Regions from separate parts of the Photobacterium atrarenae genome, predicted to be linked through region 3. Evidence: predicted binding sites of a transcription regulator. Region 3 holds the regulator's gene; each other region holds the start of a gene.
The links. The regulator PurR, encoded in region 3, represses purine synthesis genes. The targets are predictions, from matches to a motif close to TNANGNAAACGTTTNCNTNA.
Positions count from the first base shown of each region.

Region 1: a site for PurR is predicted at 2,420-2,439, ahead of folD (bifunctional methylenetetrahydrofolate dehydrogenase/methenyltetrahydrofolate cyclohydrolase FolD). Genes of this name have one in related genera too.
Region 2: a site for PurR is predicted at 4,623-4,642, ahead of purT (formate-dependent phosphoribosylglycinamide formyltransferase). Genes of this name have one in related genera too.

Region 1 covers NZ_CP101508.1:2,416,940-2,423,667, reverse strand. The annotation lists gene rfaH (transcription/translation regulatory transformer protein RfaH) at 1-334, shown strand, start outside; gene galU (UTP--glucose-1-phosphate uridylyltransferase GalU) at 422-1,330, shown strand; gene folD (bifunctional methylenetetrahydrofolate dehydrogenase/methenyltetrahydrofolate cyclohydrolase FolD) at 1,493-2,356, opposite strand; tRNA gene NNL38_RS11370 (tRNA-Arg) at 2,679-2,755, shown strand; gene NNL38_RS11365 (phosphopantetheine-binding protein) at 3,023-3,283, shown strand; gene NNL38_RS11360 (ATP-grasp domain-containing protein) at 3,273-4,538, shown strand; gene NNL38_RS11355 (hypothetical protein) at 4,535-5,671, shown strand; gene NNL38_RS11350 (radical SAM protein) at 5,640-6,728, shown strand, end outside.
Region 2 covers NZ_CP101508.1:1,796,294-1,803,021, reverse strand. The annotation lists gene NNL38_RS08600 (multiheme c-type cytochrome) at 1-924, opposite strand, end outside; gene NNL38_RS08595 (spore gernimation protein) at 1,086-1,454, shown strand; gene NNL38_RS08590 (nitrous oxide-stimulated promoter family protein) at 1,489-1,887, opposite strand; gene NNL38_RS08585 (hypothetical protein) at 2,117-2,410, shown strand; gene NNL38_RS08580 (thiopurine S-methyltransferase) at 2,626-3,270, shown strand; gene purT (formate-dependent phosphoribosylglycinamide formyltransferase) at 3,388-4,566, opposite strand; gene NNL38_RS08570 (hypothetical protein) at 4,861-5,283, shown strand; gene NNL38_RS08565 (TAXI family TRAP transporter solute-binding subunit) at 5,410-6,375, opposite strand; gene NNL38_RS08560 (DMT family transporter) at 6,528-6,728, opposite strand, start outside.
Region 3 covers NZ_CP101508.1:1,392,402-1,399,129, forward strand. The annotation lists gene NNL38_RS06545 (dihydrolipoyl dehydrogenase family protein) at 1-1,413, opposite strand, end outside; gene NNL38_RS06550 (carboxymuconolactone decarboxylase family protein) at 1,422-2,012, opposite strand; gene NNL38_RS06555 (hypothetical protein) at 2,163-2,555, opposite strand; gene NNL38_RS06560 (TfoX/Sxy family DNA transformation protein) at 2,871-3,464, opposite strand; cyclic di-GMP riboswitch class I at 3,592-3,697, opposite strand; gene purR (HTH-type transcriptional repressor PurR) at 3,974-4,981, opposite strand; gene NNL38_RS06570 (heme ABC transporter ATP-binding protein) at 5,446-6,261, opposite strand; gene NNL38_RS06575 (FecCD family ABC transporter permease) at 6,258-6,728, opposite strand, start outside.

The sequences.
Region 1 (6,728 bases), 1.0 Mb from region 3:
GTTTGTCTATTTTGATCCGGAAGAGATCAGTTATACCACGATTCGCTCAACCCGTGGCGTGGCCAGTTTTATCAGTCAGGGGGCAAGGCCGCAAATTGTGCATCCGGATCTGATTTATGGGTTGATGATGAACGAAAACTGCGAAGAGTATCAGGCGAAGCTTTCCAACTTGCCGCAACCTGGTGAACGCCTGAAGCTGACCCAAGGTCAGTTCAAAGGGATTGAAGCCATCTATCAGGAGCCGGATGGGGAAAAGCGCTCCTTTATGCTGATTAATTTGCTGGGCAAACCGGTGAAAGTCAGTGTCCAAAATGAAGATCTAGTGAAGAAGTAACTCTGCATATTTACGTCGGGCTGAGTGGTCGCTACTTTCTTGGTGGTTTGATATAGTTTGGCCGAATTTTGATTAATGGAATAAAAAATGTCTACAACTTCCCCTGTCCGTAAAGCGGTGATCCCGGTTGCTGGTTTGGGTACGCGGATGCTGCCTGCAACCAAAGCGATTCCGAAAGAAATGTTGCCGATTGTTGACAAACCACTGATCCAGCACGTGGTGAACGAGTGTGTGGCGGCTGGTATCAAAGAGATCGTATTGGTGACCCATTCGTCGAAAAACTCGATTGAAAACCATTTTGATACCTCCTTTGAGCTGGAGGCCACGCTGGAGAAGCGGGTCAAGCGCCAGCTCCTGGAAGAAGTTCAGAGCATTTGTCCGAAAGATGTCACCATTATGCATGTCCGTCAGGGACAGGCAAAAGGGCTGGGCCATGCGGTGCTGTGCGCGTATCCGCTGGTGGGAGACGAGCCGTTTGCCGTGGTGTTACCGGATGTGATCCTGGATGATGCCGCCAGTGATTTGCGCCAGGAGAACATGGCCGCCATGGTTAAGGCCTTTGACGAGACCGGCATTAGCCAGGTGATGGTTGAGCCGGTGCCGATGTCTGAAGTCTCAAGTTATGGCGTGGCGGATGTTAATGGCAGTGACCTTGCACCTGGCGAAACAGCTGCCATGAGCAAGGTGGTTGAAAAGCCCCCCGTTGAAGAAGCGCCATCGAACCTGGCCATTGTGGGTCGTTATGTCTTGCCGGCTGAAATCTGGAAGCTGCTGGCGCGAACGCCAGTCGGTGCCGGTGATGAAATTCAGCTGACCGATGCGATTGATATGCTGATGGAATCGACCCAGGTAAATGCGTTCCACATGTCCGGTAAGAGCCATGATTGCGGCAGTAAGCTGGGTTATATGCAGGCTTTCGTTGAGTACGGCATGCGCCACGAGACGTTGGGTGAAGACTTTACCAGCTACCTCAAGGCTATGGCAAAAAGCCTATAGTGGCTCGGTTCAGCGTATTTTAGTTTGCATGAGTGTTAGCCCATGCTGACCACCGTGTGGCGGTTCGTGTTGTCCGCCGGCGAAGCGCACGAAAAAGCGAAAGGGGCCACCTTTCGCTTTTTGTTTTTAACCTGGGATGATGCTTTACGTCATTTTCGGTACTTATTCGTCTTCGCTGTGGTATTGCTCACAAGCAAGCAGAGTGTTCTCAATCAAGGTCGCAACGGTCATCGGGCCAACGCCGCCCGGTACCGGGGTGATATGGCGGGCTTTTTCACGGGCGACGTCATACTCGACATCACCAACCAGTTTACCGTTATCCAGGCGGTTGATCCCCACATCCAGTACGGTTGCACCGGCCTTAATCCAGTCACCCGGGATAAAGTTCGGCTTGCCCACGGCAACGACCAGAATATCGGCCTGGCGAACATGTTGCTCCAGATTTTGGGTAAAACGATGACAAGTGGTGGTGGTCGCACCGGCCAGTAGCAGTTCCAGCGTCATTGGTCGGCCAACAATATTGGACGCGCCGACAATCACCGCATGTTTGCCGCGAACCGGAATGTTATAGCGCTCAAGCAGGGTCATTACCCCTTTTGGGGTGCAAGAACGAAGTTTCGGGATCCGCTGACACAGACGACCGACATTATAAGGATGGAAACCATCGACGTCTTTTTCTGGATCGATTCGTTCCAAAACTTTGGTGGCATCGATCCCGGCCGGGAGCGGCAACTGGACCAGAATCCCATCGATACTCTGATCGGCATTGAGCTCATCGATCAGTGCCAGCAGCTCAGTCTCGCTTGTGGTCGACGGAAGGTCGAACGATTTTGAGGTAAAGCCGACTTCATCACAGGCCTTGCGTTTGCTGCCGACATAAATTTGCGAAGCGGGATCTTCCCCGACAAGGACAACGGCAAGCCCAGGGGCACGCAGCCCAGCTTCGGTTCTCGCTTTTACCCGTGCAGCAACTTCTTGACGAACAGTTTGTGAAATCAGTTTTCCATCAATAATTTGAGCGGCCATGTTTATCCTTTGAGCTGTTAATAACTGAGCGGCGTTATTGTCGCAGAGAATGGGGGATAGGTCTAGCGCAAACGTTTGCTTTTTGGTGTTTGTCTGGAGGAAGGCGCGATGAGAGGCGGCCGGTCGGCGTGAGATGTACTGCAACCATGTTTAATACGGCTGGGAGCCATGTTGTCTGCATGACCTGAATTTCGTGAATTGAATCAAATTGTTGCTCCTTTAACCGCTTGGTCGTAGCGAAGGGAAATTTCCGGCAAAAAGCGTTGACGTGGGAGACGGGCAACGTATAATCCCGTCCCGTAACTTTTGTTACGCACGCCGTGCGCCCTTAGCTCAGTTGGATAGAGCACGTGCCTTCTAAGCATGTGGTCACAGGTTCGAATCCTGTAGGGCGTGCCATTCTTTGAAAGCCCCGATAAGCTTTTTGCTTGTCGGGGCTTTTTCGTTTTGGCCTTGCCCTGCCTTAGCAGATTTTATCCCTGTCCGCTGAGGGTTTTGTTATGGCACCGGGGGATATCACGTCTCAAATCCCTGATGAACTTCAGGTTTTCATTATATTGAAGAGTCAGCCGAAGAAACAGATTTATGGCTGATTCATCAATAGACAACTTTCTTTGATAGTGAAAAAAATAGAGCAATCTGTTAATTCGCCTGTAAAGGAAGACTATGTTTGAGCAAATCACCACGCTGATCGCCGAAATCAAAAAAGATCCTTCCCTGAAAGAGACCATCACTTTAGAGAGCCACCTGATTGAAGATGTGGGACTGGACTCGCTCGATATCATCGACTTTCTTCTGCAACTGGAAGTCGAGTTTGACCTCAGGCTTGATTTTGACCAGCTGGATTTTTCAATCATGCAGAGTACGCAAGCCCTGATGACGTTTATTGCCCAGCAGCAGTGTGAAGTGGCCGCGGATGAGCATTGAGATCCGATGGGCCTGCTTTGAGGCTGAAGCCTTATGGCAGGATCCCACTCTGGTGACGCTACCGAGCTTTGTCGCAGCACAAGCTGATTCCCAGCTGTCTTGCCTGGATGAAGTGCAGGTTGCCCGCACTGCGGCGGAACAGGTCTTCACTGTAATTGCGCCGGATCAGGCGTTAGTCGGGTATCACGCCAGTTTGGGCCTTGCGTCTTCACGTACCTCTGCCTTTGACAATCCTGAGGACTGGCTGGCCGCCGGAATGCCCCATTGGGCGGAAGCGGCAGCAGTATTGTGTCACGGGCTACCTCATCAAGGCCGACAGCGACCGTTTGCCTGTGTACCGGCCGCCTATCAGTGCACGGCAAGCTCGGCGCATCTGCCATCTTTTGACGCTGTGGTGAAAGTCAACGACAAGCGCTATGCCGTCGAGGTTTGCCGTCAGTTGAATATCCCGCAATTGGGGGAGATCGTTTCAACGCGATCGTCGCTGCTGGCGCTGAATGCCCACGCCCTGCCGATGATTTTAAAAGAGCCGTTTGGTGTCTCCGGTAAAGGCAGCTTGGTGGTGCGTCATCCGGCCATTTGGGAGCGCGTCAGGGAGCACTTGCTGTGCCAGGTTGCGGCTGGCCGGCAGGTGGGGCTCATCGCCGAGCCGTTTGTGGAGAAAGAGGTCGATTTTTCCAGCCAATGGCAGATCACCCGGGGCGGCGATATCACTTTGCTCGGGCTCTCGGAAATCACCAACGACAACCTGAAGTTCTCCGGGGTGAAGGCGATGGGCGATGGCCTGTTCCAGCGCATCCGGGCGCATGGGTACCCCGAGCTGTTGCGACCATTACTTGCCCGGCTGTATCAGGACGGGTATTGGGGGCCGGTTTGTGTGGATTCCATGCTGTTGACGAGTGGGGAAATCGTACCGGTTGTCGAGATCAATGCCCGAGAATCGATGGGCGGTATTGCACAGGATTGGTTCGCCCGTCTTGCCGTCGGCGGTGAGGTGCGGTTTCAGCAAGTCAGTGTCAAATACAGCCAGCCGCTCGATATCCGACAGCTGTTGGACGAACTGGCGCGGCGAGGCTGCCTGGTCACCGGTGAGCACCAATATGGGTATGTCCCGTTGAATAGTCGCTGCGTGCAATTGCCGGGCGAAACGCCACGGATTGGGCGGCTTTATCTGTTGCAAGTGGAGCCTGAGGATGATGCGCAGCAAGCACAGCTCGCTGCGGCACTCGCGGATCAGGGAGCCCGATTGTTATGACATCTGGCACGATTGCGATTTTAACCGCCAGCAGTGGGCTGGGAAGTTTTGTCCCTGCGGTCGCGCTGTCGAAATGGCTTCAACGACAACAGCGTTCTGTTCGTTTCTATGCCTTAGAGCAGCTCTACACACCGCAAGCTCTGGTCCGATTGGAAAAGACCAAGACGCAATGCCGGCGAAGCTTGCGTACGGCGTTGCTGACCCAACGCTGGCTGAGCCACAGTCCGGGATCGATCCGTGAGGCGATTGATGCTGACAAATGGCAAGTATTCAAGGCGCAATGGCAGCATTGTCCGCCGGAGCACGTGTTTCTCTTCAGTGGGTTCTGGCTGTCATTCATTTCCGAGCTGCAGGCGGCGCAAGGTGTGCGAAAAACGGGAGAAAACCAACCGGTTTATCATGGGGTACATGTGGATGTAACGGCGTCTCTCTCCTGGCAGCCCGGTGAGGTTGGTGGTCTGCAACACCATCACTTGCTTGCCGAAGGGAACGAGCAGTTTCTGGTGCCGCCGCCACCTGTGGTGGACTGGGCACAACGGGAGTCACGGGTCGCGGTGCATGGTGGTGGTTGGGACATCGGGGATCTCGACGCGTGTATCGCCATGCTGCGCACGCGTTATACCTTGTTGCAGGGTCAATCCTCGCTTGCCGATGCCGATGCCGATGCCGATGCCGAAAACTGGCACCTGTTGACCGATCCGGATTGGCTCCCTTGGCTTCACGGCTGCGCTGCCGGAGGGCAATACCCATCGCAGACGCTGCTTGGCCAGACGGAAATAAGGACTGGTGGGCTGAGTCGAGCGACAAATGCACGGCGTCCGGACGAGCCACCTTTTCAGCAACTGCTGTCTCGTTGTCGGGCGTTGATCACCAAACCCGGCGGGGCAAGCCTGATCGACAGTATGGCAACTGCGACGCCGCTCGTGCTGCTGCCCCCGTTTGGCGATTATGAAGCGGCCAATGGCCGGGCCTGGATCTCACGCGGTTTCGCCCTGAGCTTTGAGGACTGGAAAGCCCGGGGCTTTGCTCTGGCACCACTCTATCGCTGTCATCAGGCGTTGCTGGCGATGCGCGGCAATCGGGCTGTTTACGGAGAAACCTATGCAAACGAAAACGCAACAGAAGTTGGATGAACGCAGTTTTGCCCGGCTGAAGGCGCGGGTGAAGCAGATTTCGTCCACCCAGCGGGGGCTGCAACAGCGGGCAAACTGGGCGGCCGAGATGCCGCACCAGGTTGGGGTGAAGATGAATAATCAGTGTAACCTGCGCTGTCAGCACTGCTTTGAGTGGAATGATGAAGGCTATCACCACCAAATGGAGCGAGATGTCCGCTCGCAGGAAGTTGATCTGGCGATCATCGACAAACTGCTGCGGGCCACAGAATCGACCCAGGCGCCGTTTTATCTCTGGGGTGGTGAGCCGCTGATGTACAAGCAGATGGCAGCCCTGATGGATCGCTTCATCGAGCACCCGAGGTGGGTCACCATTTGCACCAATGGATTGCTGATTGAAAAGCACCTGGCGCAACTTTCCCGGATTGATGAGCGGCTGGCGCTGCTCATTAGCCTGGATGGACTGGAGGCCGAAAATGATGCGATCCGCGGCAAAGGGGTGTTCCGGCGGGTGGAGCGTATCATTCGCACCTTGTTGGAACAGCGCCAACGCCAGGCGTTTGCCGGTAAAGTGTCGCTGTGCCTGACGATCAGCGACAGCATGGTCGGCAAGCTGTTTGAGTTTGTCCGCTACTTTTCCGATTTGGGCATCGACAGTGTGTACCTGGTGTTTCCCTGGTATATCCCGTCTCAGGTTGCCGAGCAGATGGATCAATGGGTCGGGGAGCAACTGCCCTGGAAGCAGGCGCGGCTGGCCGGGACCCGGGAATACAGCTGGCACGGTTATACCTACCATTTAAGCGACAGCAACATCCCCGCGCTGCTTGACGATATCGCTCGTATCAGTGCTCAAACCTGGGATTGCCGGGTGCGTTTTCATCCCAATCTTGAACCTCACGAGGTCCCTGATTTTGTTGCTGGCAGTACCAAACCCGCTGAAAACAAAACGTTTTGCAGTGCGATTCGCAACCGGCTGGATGTCCTGCCCAACGGGGATGTCACCTCATGCAAGTTTTTTCCCGAGCTGGATGTCGGGAATCTGCAGTTGCTGCCGGTGCGGGAAGTCTGGCACAGCGCG
Region 2 (6,728 bases), 400 kb from region 3:
GGGATCGTCAAAATATTGATGCAGGGTCGAGTTCCCCCCTGAAAATTCATGCGAATAGATGTGCTCGCGCTCTTTGCCCATAATGGCTGATTTTCCTGGGTTAGTTTTCTGGCCGGGACCAGGCGTCATATGGCAGTCCTGGCATTGGATTCCCTGTTCGTTATAGGCACTTTCTTGCCATTCGTCGTAGGTGCGTTCAATCGGCGTGCTGTTGAACGGATGAGAGACGTTATGGCAGACAGAGCAGAATTCGGATTTGGTGTGCAGATCGGAATACTCTGTTTGATGATAGGGTGAGTCAGCGTCATGACGCGGTCCGAGCTTGATATGCTTGTCCCGGTTCGGCGCCAGAATATACGCACCGTTATCACTGCCGCTAATCCCGCGAATATTATGGCAGACCTCGCAATTGACGCCGGGTAGGTTATCGTCGGGATCCTCTAACGTTGCGGCAGAGGCATTCATACTAGTCATACCGATGGGGCTGTGGCAGGCAATACAGAAGTTATCGACTTGTCCGTCTGTGGCTTTGCTGGCCCGTTTGAACAGGGCCCGATAAATGGGATCTTTCCAGGAATGTGCCATTACCGAGCGTTGCCACTGCTGGTAAATCTCGCCGTGGCAGCCTTGACAGATTTCCGGATTTTCAAACATTTCCGGCTTCAGTGGCCGGTCGGTGCTGGCGCGGGAAGGGTAGTAGGGCAATTGTTGGTGGATAGCTTCGGCAGATTCGGGTTTGTGGGGTTTGAGCCACTTTTGCATACCGGGCTCGGCCTTGGCGATAGCTGGTAACAAAGTGATGATGAAGGCGAATATCACTGTGGTGAACCCGATTCGCTTGTGGCTGCGTCGGAGGTGATTTGGGGTGAAGACATGATACGGTTGTAACAAGTGCCAACTTGAAGTTGTTTCGTAATTGTTCATAAACGATTCCTATGAACTTGTTGTTATTCATGTGTCATATTGAATGGGCGTCTCGTAAAACAGGCTTAGTGTAGGCAGGATCAGTGACTAAAGATGTCGCGAAGTTGAAAAGTATCCTGGGTGCTACAGTGTTAAACATTATGATTTAGCTCGGAGAAAATATGAGATTTAAGGCAATGGCAGTGTTTGCGCTAACAGGAATTTTATTATTCGGCTGTAGTGAGCCGCTGCAGGTCGCCGTGACCCCAACCCGGGATGTGGACCATTTTCAGGTGATTGAGCAGACGCAGATCGAGATGTATTGTCCGACCGGGATCTGCAAGTTTGAACTCGCAGCGAGCCAAGAGGCAACGATTACCGTGAAAATGCATTATACCGATGCTCGCCGCTTCGAAAAAATCGAGGGGGTGAGTGTGACCGGTAAGCAGGGGGCGACGGTCACCCTGGTGGATGAAAATACCTTCAGCCTCACCCTGGCCGGAAAAGATGAGCCAGCCAAAGTGCAGGTGGTCGATTATTATCGCCATTAATCGTTGACGTTTTTCAGCTATTGGGGCGGGGAATTTACCTGGACGAATTCAACTGTTTCCGCTTGTGGCGATTGGAGACGCCGGCTCCCGGCTTTTCCGGGATCGGGCGTCTTTCGGCCAACAGATGGCGAATTGCCAGAATCGGATGCCTGAGGAGCATTCTCGGTCCGGCATAGCGCATGATTTGCTGCGAGCGTAATTTGTAATCAGCTTTGTAGCAGTGGATCGGGCACACGCGACAGGTGGGTTTGTCTTCACCATACGGGCAGCGATCCAGCCGGGTGAAGGCATACTGAAGAAAGTCCTGACATTGGGTGCATGGCGTTTGACTGTGATGGTGATCACGACAGTAGATCTTCACCATCGCCTCAATAGTTTTAAATTCGGTATTTAGGCTGCCGTACAAGATAACGGCTTGTTTTGATTTAGTCATGATGCCACCACCGTGATATCTGTTGTCTGCCATCAAAGGTATATTCAAAATATAGCTATTAACTGTGATGGGAAATATGATCTAAATCGTGATTTATATGATAAGAATGCTCGAACTTGTTATAAGCATGAAAAAATAATGGCTTTTATCGCAAGAAATCACCCTGCATGGGTTGATTTCACTGAGTTTGAGCAGTAGTATCCGCTCCTCTTTTTTTGTGGTGGTGTATATGAGCAGATTTGAGTGCCTAGAAAGAATTGTCGACGAATACCGTAAGAAAGTTCGTGACGCTGAGTTTAATAAACAGAATGACAGTGAAGTCGCCAAAGTCCTAGTTCTGCTTGTTGGAAACTCTATGTTCAGCTTGGCAGACGAATTTGCGGACTGGGTCAATCGTGGCGGTGATCGCAGCTACGGTGGCAAGTTCTTCGTGTCGAAGCAACTGATGACGTTGCTGGAGCCGGTCACTTTCCGCGGTGTCACCGTACGTCGTGATTCGATTAAACTGTTCCGAATTTCATAACGGTCCGGTTGATATCGTGAGTTCAATGACTCTCATAAAGAAAAATTGAAGAACATTTTTACCTTGCTCTGGTTTGCAGAGCCGGGTCTGCAAAAAAGGATGCCTCGGCATCCTTTTTTGCTTTCAGAACATCGGCTTGTCTGAGAGACTGGATATACAGCGCGATCTATGGTCAGATAGGCGGCAAGTCAAGTCAGAGAAGAGAGTCACAGACAATGGATGCAGAATTTTGGCATAGCCGATGGGCGGAAAATCGTATCGGCTTTCACCTGAACGATACCAACCCGGTATTGACCAAATACTGGCCGCGCCTCAACGCCTCGTACTCAGACACCGTGTTGGTGCCGATGTGCGGTAAATCGCTGGATATGACCTGGCTGGCGGAAAAACATGCCCAGGTGATTGGGGTTGAGTTGAGTGAAATTGCGGTGCGGGCGTATTTCTCTGAGCATCTGTACACGCCGACGGTGATCCCGCTGGGTAACGGTCAGACCTTGTATGAGTTTGATGAGGTGAGCATCTATTGCGGGGATTTCTTCGCAACCAAGATCGATCCGGTGGATGTGGTTTACGATCGGGCTGCGCTGATTGCGATGCCGCCTTCAATGCGCAAAATGTACGTCGAGCAACTGCTGTCGATGGTCAAAGCCGGCGGGCGTATCCTGCTGGTGACGCTGGATTATCCGCAAGCTGAGATGGACGGACCGCCGTTTTGTGTCACCGGGGAAGAAGTGGCGCAGCTGTTCAGTGGCTGTCAGATCACCCATCTTGAGCGTGATGAGGCCGACGAAAGCCATCCGCGTCGTCAACGAGGTCTGTCTCGCTTTGCCGAAGAAGTCTGGCTGATTGAACTGCCGTAAAACATTCTGTTTAATTGAGATGCATGCTATCCATTGCTGAGCGTGCCTCCGATGACAAAAGGAGCCCCAGGGCTCCTTTTGTTGTCTCAGGGCACCATGCAGGCGCCTGTGAAGGGTTTAGTCGAAAATGACTTTGACATCTGCCGCAGTGTCTTTGGCGGCAGAAATGGCGCTGTCGATACTATCACGTCGACAGAGCGCGACGCCCAGGCGACGGCGGCCGTTGATTTCCGGCTTGGCAAACAGGCGCAGCTGAGTTTGCGGTCGCGCCAGGGCCGCGGTCAGGTTATCAAAGCGGACATTATCAGAAACGCCCTGAGGCAGGATCACCGCCGATGCCGCCGGGCCAAATTGCTGGATGCTATGCACGGGCAGCCCGAGGAAAGCACGGACGTGGAGGGCAAACTCGGACAGATCCTGTGAGATCAGCGTGACCAGGCCGGTATCGTGCGGGCGAGGGGAAACTTCGCTAAACAGGACCTTGTCCCCTTTCACGAAGAGCTCGACCCCAAACAAGCCGTAACCGCCGAGGGCGGTGACGACTTTTTCAGCGACCTGCTGCGCGGCTTGCAGTGCGGCTTCCGACATCTGCTGCGGCTGCCAGGACTCACGATAGTCCCCGTCTTCCTGACGATGGCCAATTGGAGCGCAGAAGTGGATTCCATCTACGGCGCTGACGGTCAGCAGGGTGATCTCATAGTCAAAGTCGACAAAGCCTTCAACGATGACCCGCCCGGCACCGGCGCGTCCGCCTTCCTGGGCATACTGCCAGGCAGATTCGATATCGGCCTGGGTTTTGACCACACTTTGCCCCTTACCTGAGGAGCTCATAATCGGCTTGACCACGCACGGGGTGCCGATGTGCTCAATGGCCCGGACAAAGTCGGGGTAGGTTTCCGCAAATGCGTAAGGGGAAGTCGGGATATTCAGGGTTTCAGCGGCCAGGCGACGGATCCCTTCGCGGTTCATTGTCAGTTGAGTGGCCTTGGCAGTCGGGACGACATTGACGCCCTCGGTTTCCAGTGCAACCAGAGTATCGGTTGCAATCGCCTCGATTTCCGGCACCACGTAATGCGGTTGTTCCTTGGCAATGACAGCCTTCAGCGCATCGCCGTCCAGCATGTCAATCACATGGTGGCGGTGTGCGACTTGCATTGCCGGCGCATCGGCATAGCGATCCACGGCAATCACTTCCAGCCCTAAGCGCTGACATTCAATGGCGACTTCTTTCCCCAGCTCGCCGGAACCAAGTAACAGGACACGGGTGGCATCGGGACGGGTAGCTGAACCTAACATGACGTTTCCTTACACTAAGTGTTGATATTGCTGGGGATCATACAGGATTCACTGAATTGCGCAAACGTTTGCTTTTCGTTTTCTACGCAGTTGACTCTTTGGTTTGGCTGCGGTTCTGATTTGGTTTGGATTGGTTGTTAAAATTATGATTTAAAGGTGAATTTCGTTGATGTTAAGTCGGCTTTAGGCGAAAAAAGATTGTCAAAGTTGTGTCATGTTTGGCAGCGAGGGCTCGAGTTGGGCGCTCGTTTGAGGTTAACTTGTTATCAGGATTAGCAATGGCAGAGTTGTTCCATGAAAAAAATAGTTTTAGGTCTGGCACTGGCGCTGTCCGTGCCAATGTCAGCACATGCGGCTCAGAGTGCCGGTGTCTTTTTCGGTAGCCCGATGAGCGGGGTACAGCTGAAACATAATGACTTGCGTTTCTCCGTGGGTGTGGATGATTTCGGGGTTGCGGTCGATAAAACGTTCAACCTCGGCACCCTGACTCATAACCCGGAGCTGAATAGTTTCTATACCTTTGCCGGTGCGCAATATGTTGATGATCATGACCACAAGCATGACCATGATAACGAACTCGGCGTCCGCGCTGGTGCCGGCTTTGAAGTGCCGGTGGAAAAATTCGAGTTTTACGGTGAAATCGGCCCGACCCTGTACGTGGTTGAAGATGTCGATATGGAGCTGGAAGGTGCATTAGGTCTGCGTTACCGCTTCTAAAATCGACCTCCGTTCTGCTTGTCATCAGCCCCAGGTCGGATTGCTCCGGCCTGGGGTTTCTCCGTTCTGTCAGTGGAGGAAATCACGTCAGTCAAGGCATAGGCTGTGGCTCCAGGTCGCGGCAATTTAGTTGCTTTCAATTTCCTGGAAATATTTTTTGGCACCGTCGTGCAACGGGGCTGCCAGCCCGTTGTGCATCATCATCTTTGGATCCAGATTCGTCAGTGCCGGGTGCAGCTTGCGGAATGTGTCGAAGTGCTCAAACACGGATTTGACGACCTGGTAAATCACCTCGTCCTTCATGCGGGCAGAGGTGACCAGGGTGGCATGGATCCCGAAGGTGTTGACTGTTTCGGGGGTTCCCCGGTACATCCCGCCCGGAATACTGGCTGGTTGGTAAAACTCATTTTCCTCGATCAGCTTGTTTACCACCGGACCGGTTACCGGAATGATCACGCTATTACATGCCGTGGTTGCTTCTTTGATGGTATTGTTTGGATGACCGGCGGTAAACACCATGGCATCGATTTTATTTTCACACAGCGCTCGGGACTGCTCTGCGGCATTGAGCTCAGTCAGCTTGGCAAAATTCTTCTTCGACCAGCCCATGGCTTTCATCAGTACTTCCATTGTAGCGCGCTGCCCGGAGCCCGGGTTACCGATATTCACCCGCTTTCCTTTCAGGTCGGCAAACGTCTTGATCCCGGCATCGGCGCGAGCCACCACGGTAAACGGCTCTGCATAGATAGAAAATACAGTCCGCAGGGACTTGAACGGGCCTTGGTCAGTAAACGCACTGGTGCCGAGATAAGCATGGTACTGCCAGTCGGATTGGGCGATCCCCAGTTCTAAATCATTTTCCCGAATGGCGTTGAGGTTATAGATAGAACCGTCTGTGCTTTCGACGGCGCAGCGAATGCCATGTTGTTCGCGTTGAATATTGATCAAGCGGCAAATCGCGCCGCCGGCAGGGTAGTAGACACCGGTGACGCCACCGGTCCCGATAGTGATGAATGTCTCGGCGTGCGCCGGGGATAGCAAGGCGGTGATCAACGCCGCCAACAACCAGGAAAAGAAGCCGGGCAATTTCATATCGTCCTCTGTAAGCAGCACAAGGAAGCCGGGGTTGAATCAAAAGTATATACCGAACTTGATTTCAGCAGCTGGGATTGGTGTGGCGAACGGCTGTTCGGAGCGCGGATACAAAAATCCCCGCAGGGCGGGGATTGAAGGGAAGGCTTGCGTTATGCCGGCTGGCGCTTGATTGTGGCGGCGCGCTTGTTTTCCCATTGGGTGATAAAGGCCACCGACAGAATGATAATCGCTGCGCCTAGCCACAGCCGACCCGGCGGTACCCAGCCAAAGACCACCCAGCCGGCCAGGACGTTGAGTGGCAGTTTGGCGTGGTCAAAGGGCTGAACAAAGGAGGCATCGGCGACTGCATA
Region 3 (6,728 bases):
TGCTTCAAAGCGCATGGCCCGGTGGCTGAGTTTGATGTCAACGCCATCGGATTGCAGGCTCTGCAACACCAGTGAAGCGGCATCGCTATCTTCACGGACCAGTAGCTGATCAGCCATTTCGACCAGGGTCACTTCACTGCCGAGGCGACAAAAGCTCTGGGCCAGTTCACAGCCGATCGGGCCGCCACCGAGTACCAGCAAGCGCTTCGGTTGCGTTTCCAGTGACCAGATAGTATCGGAGGTGTAGTAGTTAACCGTCTCTAAACCGGGGATTGGCGGCACGAGCGGGCGGGCCCCGGTGGCGATGACAATATTGCGGGTGGTAATACGCTGGCCGTTGACTTCGACTTCCCATGGCGACAGGATCCGGGCATCGCCCTGAATGCAGTTGACCCCCAGCTTTGAATAGCGTTCAACGGAGTCATGAGGCTCGACTTTGCGGATCACCTGCTGAACCCGGTCCATGACCCGGGCAAAATCGACTGTCGGGCGGTCAGTGGTGATGCCGAACTCATCGGCGCGGCTGATCTCTGCCATAGTATGCGCGGCACGGATCAGTGCCTTGGACGGCACACAGCCGGTATTGAGGCAATCCCCGCCCATTTTATGGCGCTCAATCAGGGTTACTTTTGCTTTGACGGCAGCAGCGATGTAGGCACTGACTAACCCGCCAGCCCCGGCACCAATAACCACCATGTTCTGGTCAAACTGTGCCGGTCGGGGCCAGTTGCTATAAAGACGACGGCGGTTGAACAGGCCCATCAGCCCTTTGGCACAGAGCGGGAAAACGCCGAGCAAGGCCAGCGAGAAGAGTACTTGTGGCGAAATCACCCCGCTCAGCGATTCAATTTCACCCAACTGGGTTCCGGCGTTGATATACACCATGGTGCCCGCCAGCATCCCGAGCTGGCTGATCAGGTAGAACATCCGGGTTGAGATCGGCGTCAGACCCATCAGCAGGTTGACGACAAAAAACGGGAATACCGGGATCAGTCTCAGGGTAAACAGATACAGCGGGCCATCTTTTTCGACGCCTGCATTGATAGGAGCAAGGCGGTGGCCAAATTTGTCCTGAACCCAGTCGCGTAGAATATACCGGCTGAACAAAAAGGCCAGGGTGGCGCCGATGGAGCTGGCAAATGATACCAGCAGCAGGCTCCACCAGAATCCGAACAGTGCGGCGCCCAGCAGGGTCATGATCGCAGCGCCTGGAAGGGATAGTGCGGTTACCCCGATATACACTACAAAGTAAATCAGGCTGGCGGTGAGGGGCTGACTGGCAATCGTATCCTGCAGGGCAAGCTGCTGCGATTTGGCCTGCTCCAGGGTGAAGTACTGACCCAGATCAAATGCAAACCAGAGGCCGATGAGGGCGGCAACGATGCTGAAGAGTCCTATTTTTTTCTTATCCATAACGTTACCTACTTTGTGTGGTTAGTCGGCTGAGTCGGGTGCGGAGCGGATTGCTCCGGTTGGATCGGCAGTGAGCAAAAGCCCTGCGCAGGTACATCCAGGGCGGTATTAAATTTGGCGGACAGATTCTGGAAAGCGATGAGGGCTGTGAGCTCTACGAGCGCATCCTCGTCGTACCATTGTTTCAATGTTGACAACATGGTGTCCGTGACTTGCTGTCCGGTGACTGTGATAGCTTCGGTGTAGCCCAGCACCGCCTGCTCCTCGGGGCTGAACAGCTCACTTTGCTGCCAATGCGCCAGCGCTTTGATTTTTTCGACAGAGTCACAGCGCTCGGCCAGCTTCATCCCATTAGCATCGACACAAAATGCACAGTGATTGAGCTGCGAAACGCGGACGCAGATCAGTGAGCGGATCACCGGGGTTAACGGGGAGGATTTTCGGTCCAGGTAGCCAAAGAAGCCGGCAACCAGCCAGAACAGGGCAGGGCGGCGCCCCCATAACAGCGCCGGATTCAGAGGATGGCCGTAATGGCGTTTCTGAAGCCAGAGAAGTGGCTTGATAAGAAAAGAATAGTGTTGCTTGGCTGAAATACGCACATCTGCCTCTTAGGTTGCCTGTCTGCTGCATCTGCAACCAAGATAGCATTTATCTTTGGCAAAAACGCAGCAATACCGAATTGGGTATGAGACAAGACCGAGCAGGGGCCGGAAATATTTCAGTTTTGAGGAAAAAATCTTTAAATTCGTTTAGTTGAGCGAAATATAGACGGCTTTTGACTCTTGCTGTTGCGCCATGTCCGGCATAGTGGGCTGAGAGATAAACAGATATCCGGAAGCTAGGACCGGCAGCAAGGCTACAGCCATGGTTTTACCGATATGGTAATTGCGATACCAGTACTTTTTAGAGCGGATTTTAAGCAGTACCCCCCACAACAGGAGGAGGCCGTTAAACCCTGCGGTCACTGCCAACACTTCATCCAGCATTGAAAATGGGGCGAGTTGCTGATGGACGACGAAGACAATCACAATGGTGGGCAGCAAGTTGAGCAAAACTAACAAACGCATCAGTTTCGGCCATTTGCAAAACTTGTCTTTGAACATCTGGCTGGATTGTCCTGGAAAAGGTTGCGAGCTGTACATAAGACCCTCCCTGCGGCGGCTGCGTTGACGCCCCAATTCTACTGAGCCAGCAGGGGATGAAAACCTTGTTGACTGATTTGTGAACAGCTTTGGGAGTGGTGTCAATGTTTGGCATTTCTTCACAGAAAAATGTCATTCACTTGGTGCAAATTTGACATTCTACGTCGTGTGAGGGAGAGCTCCTTGGCAGACTGTTGTTCAGTTACTGGTAGTCATATGATGTGGAAGGCCAGTGAGGGATACTGGGGAGCAGAAAGAGGCGGAAATCGCCTCTTTCGAAATAGGTATGTTCAGAGAAACCGATAGGTGGGTTGCTCAGGAGTTTAATTTCGCCAACAGCTCAGAGCGACGCTGCTGCGGAATCACAGACCAATGGCGTCCGCTGACCGCACCCTCAAGGGCCCACAGCAAATCGATATTAACCGTGTCCTGGTGGGTTTCCTGCAACGCTTTGAAAGCGTTCAACGCACCGGCTTCGTAGAGCTCATCGACGGTCGTGATCCCTGCTTTTTTCAACATCCGCTCATTAGCTAAGCGCAGGTTCGGCAGATCCTTGATCCGGCTTGGGCCACTCTGGCTTTTCTTTTCTTTATCCTGCTTGGCAGCTTCAAAAGAGTGCTTTGCGTGTTCGATGATTTTCTCCGGTTCATTCCACCATTCCTCAGGAATTGCGTAATGTTTCGTGACCACCGGGAACCCACGTTTTTTGTAAACGTACGGGCTCAATCCGGCTTTCTTGAATTGTTCTTCGTTTTCAGCATTGGCCCGCAGGTGCAGTTTGTCGTTAACCACTAACGCAAACATGGTTTCGCCTGAGAAAACTCCAAAGCCACCAAACATTGAACGTGATTTTACATTGTCAAAACAACGAAATAGTCGAAGAGAATCTTTAAGTACTGGTTTGTCCATGCTTCTTTCTCGGTGAAAAATTTCTTGAGTCACCTAACAACAGAGCGAGGATTCAGATTAGCAAATTTCAAAGAAAAGCAATGTCAGGGATTTGTCAGAATTCTGAGCATGACTTCTTGCTATATCCATCGGCAACCCCGCTACCATAAGTTGACTTAATTATTGATAAATAAGCGACTTTTAGGCCGGAAGCTTTGCGTCCCATTCTTTCAAATGGTTTGCCTTGTTCGTGACACAAATAAGCATATCTCAGAAGATATTTTTGAACTTGGTCCCACTTTTAAAAATGTGACACTCCTTCCACAAATAAAGCAATATCATCGGGACAAGAATATCCAAGAGTCACAATTTTTGAACAGGTAGCACAGTTTTAGAACGATTCTAACCCATGATTTACCCATAAATAACTTTGTCAGTAATAGAACTTGAGGGCAATGTCAAAATTGCAACAAAAAACCGATAGCAAGCTATCGGTTTTTTTGTATGGCAAAATTGAAAGTGATAAGCAATTAAGCGTTTATCTTCTTGACAGATTTACGGACAACCAATTCCGGAGCCATCTCAAAGATACGGCGCTCATGTTGTTTGTCTTTCACCCGTGCCATCAGGATCTCAATGGCCTTCTGACCCAGGCGCTGCTTCGGCTGGTGGATGGTGGTCAGCGGCGGAGAGAAGTAAGGCGCCAGGTCGATATTGTCGTAGCCGATAATGGAAACATCATCCGGTACGCGCAGCCCGGCCTGCTCAAAGGTACTGATCAGCGCCATGGCCATAATATCATTGAAACAGAAAATGGCGCTTGGGCGATCGTCCATCGCGATATATTGCTTTGCCGCGGCAACAGCAGATTCACATTCAAAGTCACCTTCAATCAGCCAGTCCGGATTTACGCTCAGATTGGCTTCTTCCATTGCTTTGTAGAAGCCTTTGAGGCGCTCACGGCACGTGAGTTTCTCGGTATGGCCGGTGAGGCAGCCAATTTTCTGGTGGCCGTGCTCAATAAAGTACTTGGTCGCGACATATCCGCCCAGCTCAGCATTGTCCTGAATCTTGTCGGTATGCGGGCTCTCTGGTCCCCAGTCCATGATCACCATCGGCAGATCTTTCTGGCGTTCCAGCAGGGCCAGCAGCTTATCGTCAAGATCGGAACACATCACCAGCAGGCCATCCACGCGTTTCTCAGCCAGCATTCGCAGGTAATCGCGCTGTTTTTCCAGGTTGCCTTCGGTATTACACAGGATCAGGGTGTAGCCTTCTCCGTAGCAGTATTCTTCGACACCGTGAACTACTTCGGCGAAAAATGGGTTGGTCGACTTGGTGACCAGCATGCCGATGGTTCGGGTGGTATTACATTTCAGGCTACGCGCCACAGCACTCGGGGCATAGTTGAGTTCGTCTACAGCGGCCAGAACTTTCTTCTGAGTTGCTTCTGCAACAAACCGGGTTTTATTGATCACGTGAGACACTGTTGTGGTTGAAACACCTGCCAAACGTGCAACATCTTTAATCGTTGCCATACTTATTCTTCTAATAATTCAAAGTGGGCCTGGGCCCATTTATCTTCATTGATCTGAACAGCATTCAACAGCCATGTACCAAACTGAATAAGTATCTGGTATGCCTCCGGGAGTCAGGCCAGATAATTGTTCAGTTTGGCATGATGATCTGCGTTCATAAAGACCATCATGCTGTTTCATACTGCGTATAAAACGTCAAAAAGCCGCTTCTCTGACGAGCGGCTTTCTTCCTCACCTTTCAGGCGTTGCATTGTGTAATCGCTTGCGATCACATTCTACTGAGTGTAGCGCACAGTGCAACGTTTCTGTATCGCAAGGTGATAATTCTTGATAGATATCAACAAACTTACTGCAATTTTTCTAAACTTGGATGCATATCTGATGTAGTGACCGTTGCATCAGATAGCCCCGGCAGAACCGGGGGGGTGAGAAAGCAGGTCGTTGAGCAGGAATCACTTTTTGGGCTATGCCGCAGGCAGGACCACCGGAAAATCCTGGGTCGGGTGCTTGCTGACATGGACCGGCCAGCCGTAGACCCGCTGAATAGTGTCGGGGGTTAAAGCCTGCCAGGGGGGCCCGTCGGCCTGCACCTTGCCATGGTTGACGATCACCAAACGGTCGGCATATTGGGCGGCCAGATTGAGGTCATGGATCACCACAATCACTGCGGCGCCAGCGTTAGCCAGTGTTCGGGCTACTTGCAAGGTCTGGTGCTGGTGGGAGAGATCCAGGGCCGATGTCGGCTCATCCAGCATCAATATGCACTGGTCGCCAGCGTGGCTGAGTTGGGTCAGCACCCGGGCCAGGTGCACCCGCTGTTTCTCCCCCCCGGATAAAGATGGGTACAACCGGTCCTGAAGTTCGAGGACGTCGACCTGGGTCATTTTTTCCGTCGCCAACGCCTGGGTGTCTTTTCTCGTTAGTTGTAGAGGGAGGCTGCCCAGCTCAACCACTTCCCGGGCGGTAAAGGCGAAGGCCAGGTTGCTGTGCTGCGGCAAGATACCCAGGTGTTTGGCCAGCGTAGCTGGTGGGTAATCTTTGCGCTCTTTCCCAAAAAAGCGAATTGTGCCACCGCCTTCGGCTTCACCGCACAATACTTTCAACAGGCTACTTTTTCCGGCGCCATTCGGTCCGAGCAGGGCGGTCAGTTCGCCGCTGGCAATATTGAGGCTAAAATCATCCAGCAGCTTCTTTCCGCCCAGGGTCAGATTCAACGCACGGGCTTCAATCGCGGGGGTCGGATGCTCGGGTGCCGAGACAGGATTTTGAGGAGGAGTCATGACATTCTGCCTCGTTGCTTCATCAGCATAAAGATAAAGAATGGCGCGCCGAGAATCGCGGTAATAATCCCCACCGGTAATTCCGTCGGGGCAGCCACGACACGCGCCAGCATATCGGCCACCAGCAGTACCAGTGCCCCCAGCAGCGCTGAAAGTGGGAGCAAGGTTTTGTGGTTCGGACCACACAGCATACGGCCCAGATGCGGGATGATCAGGCCGAGAAAGCCAATCACGCCGCTCAAGGCAACACAGATCCCGACACCGGCAGCGCACAGCAGGATCAAACGACGTTTGAGCCGCTGGACATTGATGCCCATATGCCGGGCTTCCGCTTCACCGAGCAAGAAGGCATTGAGGCCATTGGCATCGCGATCAAACAGCAGCATCAGGGCTCCTAAGGCCACGAACGCCAGGGCGATCCCCGGCCAAGTCGCGCCAGCCAGCGAGCCCATGCTCCATAAAGACAG